Regions from separate parts of the Rhizobium sp. F40D2 genome, predicted to be linked through region 2. Evidence: riboswitches for the same ligand, from Rfam matches in the RefSeq annotation. Region 2 holds a riboswitch; the other holds the start of a gene.
The links. Region 2 has a riboswitch for thiamine pyrophosphate ahead of thiC (phosphomethylpyrimidine synthase ThiC). Riboswitches for the same ligand answer to the same signal wherever they lie in the genome.

Region 1: it holds a riboswitch for thiamine pyrophosphate, as region 2 does, so the genes downstream of both, thiM (hydroxyethylthiazole kinase) here and thiC (phosphomethylpyrimidine synthase ThiC) in region 2, are expected to answer to the same signal.

Annotation. Positions count from the first base shown of each region.
Region 1 is NZ_JBPWQX020000001.1:240,455-247,547, forward strand. It holds gene ACS4RS_RS23465 (ABC transporter permease subunit) at 1-408, opposite strand, end outside; gene ACS4RS_RS23470 (ABC transporter substrate-binding protein) at 516-2,162, opposite strand; gene ACS4RS_RS23475 (glycoside hydrolase family 3 N-terminal domain-containing protein) at 2,205-3,227, opposite strand; gene ACS4RS_RS23480 (GNAT family N-acetyltransferase) at 3,252-3,731, opposite strand; partial or broken gene thiD (bifunctional hydroxymethylpyrimidine kinase/phosphomethylpyrimidine kinase) at 3,947-4,755, opposite strand; gene thiE (thiamine phosphate synthase) at 4,752-5,387, opposite strand; gene thiM (hydroxyethylthiazole kinase) at 5,384-6,187, opposite strand; TPP riboswitch at 6,238-6,334, opposite strand; gene ACS4RS_RS23500 (invasion associated locus B family protein) at 6,982-7,093, shown strand, end outside.
Region 2 is NZ_JBPWQX020000002.1:480,488-487,580, reverse strand. It holds gene ACS4RS_RS26980 (MFS transporter) at 1-585, shown strand, start outside; gene ACS4RS_RS26975 (hydantoinase B/oxoprolinase family protein) at 679-4,332, shown strand; gene ACS4RS_RS26970 (GNAT family N-acetyltransferase) at 4,527-4,973, opposite strand; TPP riboswitch at 5,109-5,239, shown strand; gene thiC (phosphomethylpyrimidine synthase ThiC) at 5,333-7,093, shown strand, end outside.

The DNA of each region.
Region 1 (7,093 bases), on a different replicon from region 2:
AACGAAAACGTCGAACCTGCTGCCGCGGCGCCAGGCGGCGGCGATGCCGAGGAGGGTGCCAAGGGCAAAGCTGACGATCGTCGCCGTTCCCATCAGCGCGACGGTCCAGATAAGGGCATGACCGAGCACCGTGGTGACCGGCAGCGGGAAATATTTGATCGAGCGGCCGAGATCGCCGGTGAAAATGCTGCCGAGATAGGTGAGGTACTGCTGCCAGAGCGGCCCATCGACGAAGCCGAAGGTGAGCTTCAGCGCCTGCAGGCTTTCCGGCGGCAGCTCGGTGCCGGCGCTCGAGAACATGATCTGCACGGGATCGCCCGGCATCAGGCGCGGCAGGAAGAAATTGATCGTCGCTGCGGCGATGAAGGCTGCCATGTAGAAGACGAGGCGGCGAAGCAGAAAAGCCATGAGAACTCCGTCGTGACGGGAGCGGCGCTTCTGGATGAGCGTGATGTCATCCGAAAACCGCTTACACTTTTCGGCATCATGTTCTGACGCCGCTCCCGGGAGGTGTCTTACTTGACCGGCTCGAGCGCGAGCAGGTTCAGGAGGCGTGCCGGATTGGTCCGCGAGATCGACGGATTGACGAAGGGATTTTCCTTGGTCGACCAGCCGGTGAAGCGCTTGGTGTTGTACTGATACCAGTTCGGATTGTTGAACACCGGAATCATCGGCATGTTTTCGGCGACGATGCGCTGCGCCTTGTTCATCGCCTCCTTCTGCTTGGCAAGATCTGCCGTCTGGGTGAACTCGGTGACGAGCTTCTCGACCTCGGGATTGAACCAGCGCTGCGCGGTGAAGCGGGTCTTGCCCTTGTCCGAAGCGCTGAAGGCGCGCTTGTAGGGATAATAGGGCGAGGCCGAGGCCGGCAGGCTGTTGATCGCCGCATCGAAGCTGCCGTTGATCAGGTTGCCGGTCCAGACGGCTTCTTCAGGCGTCTCGATCTTGGCGTCGATGCCGACCGCCTGCATGCCTTCGACGGCGAGATTGACGGTGTCGATCCAGTCGGTCCAGGCGCTCGGGACGATGATCGAGAAAGAGATCTTGCTGCCGTCGGGATTGTCGCGGAAACCATCGCCGTCCTTGTCCTTGTAGCCAGCCTCGTCGAGCAGGGCCTTGGCGGCGTCGGCGTCATAGGTTGCGAACTTGCCGAAGTCTGATTTGACGGATGGGTCCGCCCAGCTCTTGTAAAGCTCGCCCATCAGGCCGGGGTCTTCGTTGAGCGTCGGATAGCCGTAGCCGGCGACGTCGATCATCGTCTTGCGGTCGAGCGCCATCGAGACGGCTCGGCGGAATTTCAGATCGTTGAAGGCCTTTTTGTTGTTCTCGTTCGCGGTGTCCAGGTTGAACAGGAAGGCGACCATACTGCTCGGCGAATACCAATAGTGGAAATGCGCCGGATCCTTGGAAACATAGACATTGTCGATATCGGGAATGAAGGAGACGCCCCAGTCGAGCGTGCCGTCGGCCGTCGCCGTCAGCATTTGGTTGTTGTCGGCAAGCTGCGGGAAGCGCATGCAATCGACCTTCAGATGCGCGTTATCCCAATAGTTCGGGTTGCGGCACTGGTCGTAGGTCTGGCCGGTGAAGCGCGGCACCTCGGTCAGCGGGCCGCTGCCGACCGGGTTCTCGTTGGCGAAAGTGACCGGATCGGCGACGTCCTTCCAGACATGTTCGGGAACGATCGGCAGCTGCGAGATCTGCTCGGCAGCGAGCGAGCTCGGATTGGCGAGCGTGAAGCGCACCGTCTGGCCGTCGACGGCTTTGACATCGGTGATGAAGCTCCAGATGCTGACGAAATCGAGCGCCGGGAATTTCTTCAGGTAGTCATAGGTGAACTTGACGTCGGCTGCCGTCAGCGGCTTACCATCAGACCATTTCAGGTTCGGGCGCAGCTTGAAATCGATGCTCTTCAGATCGTCGGAGAGCTTGAAGCTTTCGGCCAGGCGATAGACCGGCTTGTTGCTGTCGAAGCGGTTGAAAATAACCAGCGGCTCATAGATGAAATCGAGCGTCGACTGGCGCGACGAGGTCTGGTTGAACGGGTTGAAGTTGCGCACCCAGGTCGTCGCCGGTTCGATATTCGCCGTCAGGACCGTTTGCGCCATGGCGGAGCCCGAAAGCAGCGTCAGTGCTGCGGCGGCAAGAAGATATCTTTTCATGTCTTATTCCCCTTTTTTATGCAGTGAGAGATGACGCGCCGGTCAGGAGACCAGCGCGCTTGCAAACATGTCTTCGACTTCAGCATGGGCGGCGCGGACATCGATCTTGAGATTGCCGAGGCGGGCCTTGGCGGCGGCGATCCGCTTGAGAGCGGCGTCCGTCAGCGGCCGGGCGGCCTTGGCGGCGGCTTCGCTTTCGGCAATGTCGCCATGGCTGTGGAGGGCGATGTCGAAGCCGGCGTCGAGTATCTGTTTGACGCGTTCCGGCAGGGTGCCGGAGAGCGATTCCATGAAGATGCAGTCGGAAATCAGCACGCCGTCGTAACCCAAATCCTTGCGGATGACGTCGTGCATGACTGGCGAGACGGAGGCGGGCAGCTCCTTGTCGTAGGCGGCGTAGACGACATGGGCGACCATGGCCCAGGGCGTATCCTTCAGCGCCACGAAGGGCTTGAAATCGGTGGCAGCGAGCGTCTCGCGGCTGGCATCGACCACCGGGCGCTCCTTGTGGGAATCCAGCGTCGCGCGGCCGTGGCCGGGAATGTGCTTCATCACAGGCATATTGCCGGTCTCGAGCAGGCCGTCGATCACCTCGCGGCCGAGGGCGGCGATGACATCAGGATCGGGGCCGAAAGAGCGGGCGCCGATGACCGCGCTCGTCGTCTCGAAGACGAGGTCGAGAACGGGCGAGCAGCCGCTGGAAAGGCCGAGTTCCGTCATCATCGCCCCCATGGCCTGGGAGGAAAGGCGCAATGCTTTTTTGCCGAGCGCGAAATCCCGGCGCGCAAGTTCGGCGAACTGGCCGAAGCTGCGGAAGAGTGGCCATGGGCCGGCATCGAGATGCTGCACGCGACCGCCTTCCTGGTCGGTGAAAACAGGCGCATCGTCGCGGCCGACGGCTTCGCGAAAGCGTTCGATCAGCCGCTTCGTCTGCTCCGGCTCGCGCTGATTGCGCCGGCCGACGAAGAGGCCGAGCGGATTGGTCTCGCGAAACAGGGCGAATTCTTCATCCGAAAGGACCGGATTGGGAAGGCCGACGAAAAGGGCGAGCGGGGTCGAGGACAATTCTGGTGCTCCGGGATCAGGTGGTCATTTCGGCATGCGTCTCAGCATGCCTTCGTAGATGCCCTTGTCGGGGGCGGGGATGGTGATGGCGCCTGCGGTCTTCGCGTAAAAATCGACCGGGCCGGCATCGCCGATGAAGGCATAGGCATGGCCAAGCGTCTTCATCGTCTGAAGGCAGGCTGAAAACAGGGCGAGCCCGATACCCTTGCCGCGCGCCTCAGGATCGACGCCGGTCGGGCCGAAGAAGCCGCGCGCCGTCGTGTCGTAGCAGGCAAAGCCGAGCAGCTTGCCGCCGTCGACGGCGATCAGGCAGGCAACCGGCTGGCGGGAGAAGGCGACGGAGACTTCGCTTGCCCAGTTCTCGCTGAACTGCTGGCGAACCCAGTCGACGACGAGGTGCAGTTCCGGGGGGAGGGCCGGTCGGATGGAGACACCGACATGATCGGCTTTCCGATTCAGATCGGCAAGCTTTGTGGAGTATAGACTCACAAGCAGGTCTGGCACCGGTCATTCCTCCTCATATTCCGTTATTGCGGAATATATCCCCTTTTAATGTCATAGACTTGGCTATCTGGCTGAGCTTGTCAACTGCGTTTTTCAAATGGCGCGATGCTGCTCGCCATGATGCTCCCGCTCAAAAGCAAGATGGCTGCCGAACGCAAAAACGGCCCGGGGAGCCCGAGCCGTTTCGATTGAAGGGGTGCGTCGATGATGGATGTTTATCCCGCCACTTTCCAAAGCGCATGAAAATGCTGCACCGGGCCGTGGCCGGAGCCGACGGTGAGGCTTCCGGCGGCGGCGACCGCGCCGGCGAGGTAATCCTTGGCGATAGCGACAGCCTCGGGCACCGAGGCGCCCTTGGCAAGCTCGGCCGCCAGCGCGCTCGACAATGTGCAGCCGGTGCCGTGGGTGTTCTTGGTCGGCACCCGCCGGGCTTCGAACCAGTGCAGGCCGTCGGCCGTGGCAAGCACGTCGGGGCTGTCGTCGCTGTCGAGATGACCGCCCTTGACCAGCACCGAGGCCGGGCCGAGCGCGCGCAGCCGTTCGGCCTGCGCCGCCATCTCCTCCCGGTTTGTCGCGACCGGCTCGTGCAGCAGGGCGGCAGCCTCCGGCAGGTTCGGGGTCAGCAGTGTCGCGAGCGGCAGCAGCCGGCGGGTCAGCACATCGACGGCTTCGGGCGCCAGCAGGGGGCACCGCCCTTGGCGATCATCACGGGATCGATGACGATGGGGATGCCGCGCTGATCGGCGAGCGCTCCAGCAACGGCCTCGGCGATGCCGGCATTGGCGATCATGCCGATCTTGACGGCATCGACACGCACATCGGCAAAGACGGCGTTGATCTGATCGGCAACGAATGCAGGTGGCACCAGATGCACGCCGCTGACGCCTTGCGTGTTCTGCGCCGTCAACGCGGTCAGCACCGCCATGCCGTAGACGCCGCGGGCGGAAAAGGCCTTGAGATCGGCCTGAATGCCGGCGCCGCCTGAGGGGTCGGAGCCGGCGATGGAGAGGACGTTGCGGATCATGCACGGGCCTTTCGAATTTCTGCGGCGATGCGGCGCGTGGCTGCTTCCGGGTCCGGCGTGCCGCAGATGGCGGAGACAACGGCAAGCCCGCTGGCGCCCGCGGCAAAGACTTTCGCCGCATGCTCCGCCTTGAGCCCGCCGATGGCGACCGACGGCACCGGCGAGGCTTTCACCAGCCTTGCCAGGCCGTCAAAACCGATCGGCTGCTTGTGGTCGGCCTTGGTCGAGGTCGCAAACACCGGCCCGACGCCGGTATAATCGACCAGGCTGCGATCGACGCCAGCGGCAAGCGCTGCGGTCTCGACCGAGAGGCCGAGGATCATGTCGGGGCCGATCATCGCCCGCGCTCTCACCGCATCCATATCCTCCTGGCCGATATGCAACCCGTCCGCTCCGATGGCGATGGCCGCCTCGACATCGTCGTTGACGATGAGGCGGGCGCCGGTGCCATCGAGCGCCTGTTTAAAGGCGCGGCCGGTCTCGATCATCGCGGTCGTGCCGGCATGTTTGTCGCGCAACTGCACCATCGTCGCGCCGCCGGCAACTGCAAGCCGCGCCGTTTCGACCATGCCGATCCCGGCGCAGAGGTCAGGATCGAGGACGAGATAGAGCGAAAGATCGAAGGTCTTCATGCCGCCGATATCCTTGCCCTGGCATCGAGCGTTTCGGCGTCGAGCGCGTGCAGCGCATCGAGAAAGCGCCAGGCGAAGGAGCCGGGACCGGCCGCACCGAGTGCTGCCTCCTCGCCGGCGATGGCGAAGGTTGCAAGGGCTGCGACCGTCGCCCCGAACAGATCTTTGGGCACCGTGGCGGCAAAGGCGCCGACCAGGCAGGTGAGCGAGCAGCCGAGCGCGGTGACCTGCGGCATCAACGCCGATCCGCCGGTGATGCGCACCGCCTGCTCGCCATCGGTGACGAAATCGACAGCACCGGTAACGGCGACGATCGCCTGCTGCCGCTCGGCAAGCCAGCGCGCCGAGCCTTCGGCCTGCTCGACCGGATCGCGGCTGTCGACGCCCTGGCCGCGGCTCTCGCCGCCGGCAAGCGCGATGATCTCGGAAGCGTTGCCGCGGATGATCGTCGGCTTGAGCGCCAGCAGACCGGCAACCGCATCGCGGCGGAAGGCCGTGGCATAATGGGCGACCGGATCGAGCACCCAGGGTTTGCCGGCCGCGGTTGCGGCCTTCGCGGCCGCCTGCATGCCGTCGATCCATTGCGTCGACAGCGTGCCGATATTGACGGTCAGCGCACTGGCGATGCCGGCGAATTCGCCGGCTTCTTCAGCCGCATGCACCATGGCGGGCGAGGCGCCGGCGGCCAGGAGAACATTGGCGGCGATGTTCATCGCCACGTAATTGGTGATGCACTGAACGAGCGGCGGCTTTTCGCGCATCGCCGTCAGCATGGCTCCTGGTGTGGTCCTGGTCTGCATGTGGCCCCTTTCAGGCGGGGGCGGGCACGGGGCAATTCGTGCGGGCTAAGCCGCGACCCCGAGCGACTCCCTCCGCCGGCATTATCCGGTTCAGGTTCGAAGGGTGCTTCTCAGCCCGTCTGTCGACGGGCGCCCCTGTCTCTCATCGCGCTCTTTTTCGCAGAGAACGGGGCGGATGTCATCTCGAAAATGACAGTCCTGCGACGGCGCAGCGAGAGACGGGAGGTCGCCGCCGATTCGGGTCTTAATCGGGTTTTCGCGAATGCTGGGCCGCGAATTCCGTCCTGGGCTGTGTCGGCCGTTGCGGTTTCGCCATGCGGTTGTCCCCTCATCCGCAGATAAACAACAGTAGCAACCCGGGGGTGTAAGGAATTTCCGAAATACATCTCTGTATTTGTGGGCGGCATCGGGAATGATGCAGGCGCCTCGGAGCGTCTTTTCTTCAAAATGAGTGCAGCTCATCTTCCGCAGGATTCTCCGGATGTCCGGCGGTGCGGAATTATTCATCCTATCCGTCTATGCGCATGATTTTCAATGACAACGAGCAGGTGGCCAGCTTCGCGTAAGTTGCGCGTCGTCTCATGGGTCTCGCCAATCGGTTTCATTCGAATTTTGGAATCTGTTGTGATTTCGTTGCGCGTAGGTTCTCGGGCAAACTGAACGTAATCTCCCAGAACGCGAAATAAATACCTAACGCAAACTTTACCGTGCTGACACGTTAAGGTTGACCGAATTGCGGATCGTAGCGATATGACTTTCCACGAGAATAAAATCTTCCTGAAGTTGCACTTTAAATGAAGACATTTTTGAAAAGCGGCATGAAGCGGGGTCTCCGGACGAGTGCCCCCATTCTGATATCGATCGCCTGTGCGACCCCATCCTTTTCGCAATCTCCCGGCACCCAAG
Region 2 (7,093 bases):
GCCCCCTCGATGATCGGCCGAACCATGCTGCTGTCGCTGATGACCACCGGTGCGCAGGGCGGCTATTATGCGATCGCTACCTGGCTCCCGAGCTTTCTGAAGTCAGAACGGCAATTGAGTGTCATCGGCAGCGGCGGCTATCTCGCCGTCATCATCGTCGGTTCATTCTTCGGCTATGTCACGGGCGCCTATTTGTCCGACATCATCGGCCGCCGCAAGAAGTTTATGTTGTTCGCCATCGGCGCGATGGTGACCGTCGTCGTCTACACCTACTTGCCGATCAACAATATGCTGATGCTGTTTCTCGGTTTTCCGCTAGGCTTCTTCGCTTCCGGCATCTTCGCCGGAATGGGAGCCTTTCTCACGGAAAATTTCCCAACCCGCACTCGCGCGGCCGGCCAGGGCTTCACCTATAATTTCGGTCGTGGCGTCGCCGCCTTGAACCCGACGCTGGTCGGCATTGCGACGGCTTCCATGCCGCTTGGCAAGGCGATAGCCATTTTCGCGGTCATCGCATACATGCTGGTCATCATCGCCGCTTTCGCGCTGCCCGAAACCAAGGGCAAGGAACTGGCGGCCGACTGATCCTATCGATGGACTGCGGCAAGCCGCTGCAGTCCACCCTTCTTCCACGATCACAGAAACAAGGACCGTGCCTTTCGCGCGGATGGATGAGTCATGAGTCAATCACATTGGGATTTCTGGATCGATCGCGGCGGCACGTTTACCGATGTCATCGGACGCGATCCCGCAGGTCGGTTGCACGCCCGCAAGATGCTTTCCGAAAATCCGAGTGCCTACCGGGACGCAGCTGTTGCCGGCATCAGAACTTTGATGAAGCTCGATGCCAATGAACCGATACCAGTTGGTGCAATCGGCGAAGTCCGCATGGGAACCACGGTTGCGACCAATGCCCTGCTGGAGCGCAAAGGAGAGCCAACGGCTCTCATGACCACTCGCGGCTTCCGCGACGCGTTGGAGATCGGCTACCAGGCGCGACCGGATATTTTCGCTAAGCACATCGTCAAACCCGACCTGCTCTATGGCTTCGTCGCCGAAATCGACGAGCGGGTTCTGGCCGATGGCGAGGTCGAGAAGGAGTTGAACGAGACGGAAGTCCGCAAAACCCTCGAAGAGATCATCGCCCGCGGGTTCAAATCCCTCGCTATCGTCCTGATGCATGCCTATCGCTACCCTGCCCATGAGCGGGCAATTGCCGCGATCGCCCGCGGAATGGGCTTTTTGCAGATTTCGGTCAGTCATGAGGTTTCGCCGCTGGTCAAATTCGTCGGTCGTGGAGACACGACGGTCGTCGACGCCTATCTGTCGCCGATCCTTCGTCGCTATGTGGCGCAGGTAGGGGAAGAACTGGATCTCGAGCGAACCGGAGCCCGGTTGCTTTTCATGACATCCGCCGGCGGATTGACCGCCGGCAGTCTGTTCCAGGGCAAGGATGCCATTCTGTCGGGACCTGCCGGCGGCGTGGTCGCGCTCGCCCAGACCGGCGCGGAGGCCGGTTTCACAAAAGTAATCGGCTTCGACATGGGCGGCACTTCGACGGACGTTGCGCATTTCGCCGGGGAATATGAGCGGACGTTCGAAACCCAGGTCGCCGGCGTGCGGATGCGCGCGCCGATGATGCAGATCCATACCGTCGCTGCCGGCGGCGGCTCGCTTCTGCGCTACGACGGTGCGCGTTTCCGCGTCGGCCCCGAATCTGCCGGCGCCAACCCTGGACCGAAAGGCTATCGCAAAGGCGGCCCGCTGGCCGTCACGGATGCCAATATCATGGTCGGCAAACTCATTCCGGACATGTTCCCGGCGATCTTCGGCGAAAGCCAGGATCAACCCCTGGACTATCCCGCGGTCAAGGCTGCCTTTGATGAACTCGCCGCGGAAATCGGCGATGGGCGCAGCGGCGAGGAAGTGGCCGATGGCTTCCTGAAGATCGCCGTCGCGAACATGGCAGAAGCGGTGAAGAAGATCTCCATCGCGCGCGGATATGACGTCAGCGGCTATACATTAAATGCGTTTGGTGGGGCCAGCGGCCAGCATGCGTGCCTTGTCGCCGATGCGCTCGGCATGACCAAGGTGCTTGTCCACCCCTTTTCCGGCCTGCTTTCAGCCTACGGCATGGGGCTTGCCGAAATCCGCGCCATGCGCCAGGTCTCACTCGATCTCCCGCTGTCTGCCGACAATATTAAGGCAATCGCTGCGGCTGCTCAGCCCTTGTCCGCGGAAGCCATCCGGGAGGTCGGCGAACAAGGGGTCGACGCCAAGGAGATCGCCGTCAATCTGCGGCTCCTTATCCGCTATGCCGGTGCGGACGCTGCGCTGGAAATTAGCGCTGCCCGCATCGAGGCGGAAAAAGGCGTGATCATCATCAGCGATATCAACGGCGATACCCTGAAAAGGAGCTTCGATGCCGCGCATGAATCTCGCTTCGGATTTGTCGACCACAACAAGCCTCTAATCGTCGAAACGCTCGTCATCGAGGCAGTCGGAGGCGGACGGCACGTCGAGTTGGTGGCAGACGCGGTCGCACAAGCCATCGATCCACAGCCCTTAGCCCGAGCACGGTTCTTTTCCGAGGGACAATGGCACGACGCCCCCATCTATCGGCGTGAGAAGCTTTGCTCCGGTCAGACCATCACCGGTCCGGCCCTGCTGATCGAACCCAATCAGACCATTACCGTCGAGAACGGATGGAAAGCCACGCTGACAGCGCGGGACCACATCGTGCTCGAACGCAGAGTCGCCAAATTGCGGTCGGCTGCTCTCGGGACAGGCGCCGATCCGGTCATGCTCGAGATATTCAACAACCTCTTCATGTCGATTGCCGAGCAGATGGGCTTCACGCTGCAAAACACGGCCTCCTCCGTCAACATCAAGGAGCGCCTCGACTTCTCCTGCGCCGTCTTCGATCGCCATGGCGCGCTTGTCGCCAACGCGCCTCACGTTCCCGTACATCTCGGATCGATGGACCGGTCGGTGGAAGCGATCATCGCGGGCAACCCGATCATCCGCCCTGGAGACGTCTTTGCCATCAACGCGCCCTATAATGGCGGCACCCACCTGCCCGATATCACCGTCTGCACTCCGATCTTCGACGACGCGGTGCAGAACATCCTGTTCTGGGTGGCATCCCGTGGCCATCACGCCGATATTGGCGGCACCGCTCCGGGATCAATGTCGCCAAACGCCCGGACCATCGACGAGGAGGGCGTTTATATCGACAATTTCAAGCTCGTCGACCAGGGCCGGTTTCGGGAGGCGGAACTGACGCAATTGCTGACGAAAGCACCCTACCCTGTTCGCAATCCCGATCAGAACGTCGCGGATCTCAGGGCCCAGATCGCCGCCAATCAGAAGGGTGCCGACGAATTGCGAAAGATGGTGGCGGAATTCGGTCTCGATGTCGTGGAGGCCTATATGGGATATGTGCAGGACAATGCTGCGGAAAGCGTCCGCCGGTTGATCGCCCGTCTCGATGATGCCGAGTTCACCTATCCGATGGACCAAGGATGCGCGATAAAGGTCCGCGTCACCATCGATCGTGCAAAACGCGAGGCTACGGTTGATTTTACCGGGACATCGGAGCAGCAGCCGGACAATTTCAATGCCCCCGAGCCGATCACGCGTGCGGCAGTCCTTTATGTCTTCCGTGTTCTGGTGGAAGACCATATCCCGATGAATGCCGGCTGCCTGCGGCCAATCAGGATCATCGTCCCTAAAGGGTCGATGCTTGCTCCCCGCCGCCCTGCAGCGGTCGTCGCTGGAAACGTCGAGGTGAGCCAAGCCGTCACCAATTGTCTCTTCGGTGCGCTTGGCATGTTGTCTTCGTCGCAAGGCACGATGAACAATCTGACCTTCGGTGATGAGGCGCACCAATATTACGAAACGCTTTGCTCGGGCGCCCCGGCGGGCGATGGTTTTGCCGGCGCTGCCGGTGTCCATTCCCACATGACGAATTCACGCCTAACCGATCCGGAAATCCTCGAATTGCGCTTTCCCGTCGTGCTTGAGGATTTCCACATACGCGCGGGCTCCGGAGGCAGGGGACGCTGGAATGGCGGCGACGGCACCAGCCGCACGATCCGCTTTCGGCGAACGATGGACTGTGCGATCCTGTCCGGCCATCGTACCGTGAGGCCGTTCGGGCTTGCCGGCGGAGAAGCAGGTGAAACGGGCGAAAACCTTGTTCGCCGCCTCAACAGGCAAATTGAAATACTTCCGGGGTGCGCGCAAACGCGACTTTGCGAAGGCGAGGCGATCACGATCGTCACCCCGACAGGGGTGGCTATGGGGCTCCCGCCAGCAGGTGAGGTTTGACACTCACGAGGTGCGGGGTGCCGCGCAGATCGACCGGACGCCAGCTTTCTTCCGAAATACCGCAAAGGGACAAACTTGGTCAGACATGCACCTTTTAATCCCACAAGGAGATGGTTCAAAGGGAATATCCGGGTCTTGGGCCTCGAATCCCTGCGCTCGCCATTAGGCATGGCGGGCCAATACAACCCTAACCGCTACGCACTCGATTTGGAGTAGAGGCCAAGGTTGCTGCCGACGGCGAACCCGCAGCGCTGATAAAATTTCGACAACGCACCTTCTCGCTGTGAGACCAACCAGACGCTGTTGCAGCCTTCGGCCTTTGCTGTTTCGAAAACGGCTGATAGCAGCGCGGTCCCTATTCCCCTACCCTGGGCCTCAGGCAGCACCGACAGCTCATCAAGATAAATGACCGGACCGGCATGGCGCCGCTGTCGTATGCCCAACGCGATCCCCAGTACCCTGCCTCCATCAATGGCCGCAAGCGCAATGGATTTCGGCGTTCCAAGCACGGTATTTACATTTTCAGCCGCTGCTTCAAGCGACCAATTCTCGTTCCACGGAGGTCCCGAATAGGCCCTGACCAGCACAGTGGCGGCGCCATGGAGATGTTCTAGCGTAAGACGTTCAATCCGAAACGACATAAATCCACCTGACGTTGAGTGAATTGACATTTGCCGCAGTTCGATCGGTAACGCAACAGGCTCCGAGCCGGACGATCTATGGAAACGACAAAGCTGTAAGCTTGACACAACCAGCAGCCGCGCTTTACGACTATCGGCATTCACCAGGGGGGTCCCGCAAGGGGCTGAGATACTGCTGGACAATAAGGCTTAGCCTGTTGTGGCGCAGTGACCCGTTGAACCTGATCCAGTTCATACTGGCGTAGGGACGGTGCGAGCGCTCGAAGGCTGCGGATTCACGCGTGGAATCCGTGCCGGCGTCTTTCCATCATTCCGGCTGATTGACTGGGTCTCCAATTTACAACTTGGAGCCTCAAACCATGACCATTGCCGCAAAGAACCTCACCCCGACCGTCACCACCGGCCCGCTGCCGGCATCGCGAAAGATCCATATTCCCGGAGATATCCATGGCGATATCCGCGTGCCGATGCGCGAAATCAGCGTCCATCCGACCGCGGGCGAACCGCCTGTCGTCGTCTATGATTCCTCCGGTCCTTACACGATCGAAGGTGCGGAGATCCGCATCGAGCAGGGTCTGTCCCCAATGCGCCGCGACTGGGTGCTGGCCCGCGGCGACGTCGAAGCCTATGACCGCCGCCATGTCCGCCCCGAGGACAACGGCTTTGTCGGCGGCGACCGGCTGACACCGGAATTTCCGGGGCGGCGCCGGCCGCTGCGTGCCAAGGACGGCAAAGCCGTCACCCAGCTTGCCTATGCACGGGCCGGCATCATCACGCCGGAGATGGAGTTCATCGCTATTCGCGAAAATCTCGGCCGCAAGGCCAAGGCAGAAGTGCTGGTGCGCGACGGCGAGAGCTTCGGCGCCGATATTCCCGATCACGTGACGCCGGAATTCGTCCGCCGGGAAGTCGCCGCCGGCCGGGCGATCATCCCGGCCAATATCAACCATCCCGAAAACGAGCCGATGATCATCGGCCGGAATTTTCTGGTGAAGATCAATGCCAATATCGGCAACTCCGCCGTCACCTCATCGATGGCAGAGGAAGTCGAGAAGATGGTCTGGGCTGCCCGCTGGGGCGCCGATACGGTCATGGATCTGTCGACCGGCCGCAACATCCACAATATCCGCGAATGGATCATCCGCAATTCGCCGCTGGCGATCGGCACGGTGCCGCTTTATCAGGCACTCGAGAAGGTCGGCGGCGTCGCCGAGGACCTCACCTGGGAGATCTATCGCGATACGCTGATCGAGCAAGCCGAACAGGGCGTCGACTATTTCACCATCCATGCCGGCGTTCGCCTGCATTACATCCCACTCACCGTCAATCGCGTCACCGGCATCGTCTCGCGCGGCGGTTCGATCATGGCCAAGTGGTGTCTGCATCATCACCGCGAGAGCTTCCTCTACGAGCATTTCGAGGAGATCTGCGATATCTGCCGGGCCTATGACGTCTCCTTCTCGCTCGGCGACGGCCTTCGCCCCGGCTCGATCGCCGATGCCAACGACGCGGCGCAGTTTGCCGAACTCGAAACGCTGGGCGAGTTGACGAAGATCGCCTGGGCCAGGGATTGCCAGGTGATGATCGAGGGGCCGGGCCATGTGCCGATGCACAAGATCAAGGAAAACATGGACAAGCAGCTCGCCGTCTGCGGCGAGGCGCCCTTCTACACGCTGGGGCCGCTGACCACCGATATCGCCCCCGGCTACGACCATATCACCTCCGGCATCGGCGCGGCGATGATCGGCTGGTTCGGCACGGCCATGCTCTGCTACGTCACCCCGAAAGAGCATCTTGGCCTGCCCGATCGCAACGACGTCAAGACCGGCGTCATCACCTACAAGATCGCTGCCCACGCAGCCGACCTTGCCAAGGGGCACCCGGCCGCCCGCCTGCGCGACGACGCCCTGTCGCGGGCGCGCTTCGAATTCCGTTGGGAAGACCAGTTCAACCTGTCGCTCGATCCCGACACCGCCCGCAGCTTCCATGACGAGACCCTGCCGAAGGAAGCGCACAAGGTGGCGCATTTCTGCTCGATGTGCGGCCCGAAATTCTGCTCGATGCGCATATCGCACGACATCCGCGCCGAAGCGCAAAAGGAAGGGTTGGACGCGATGGCG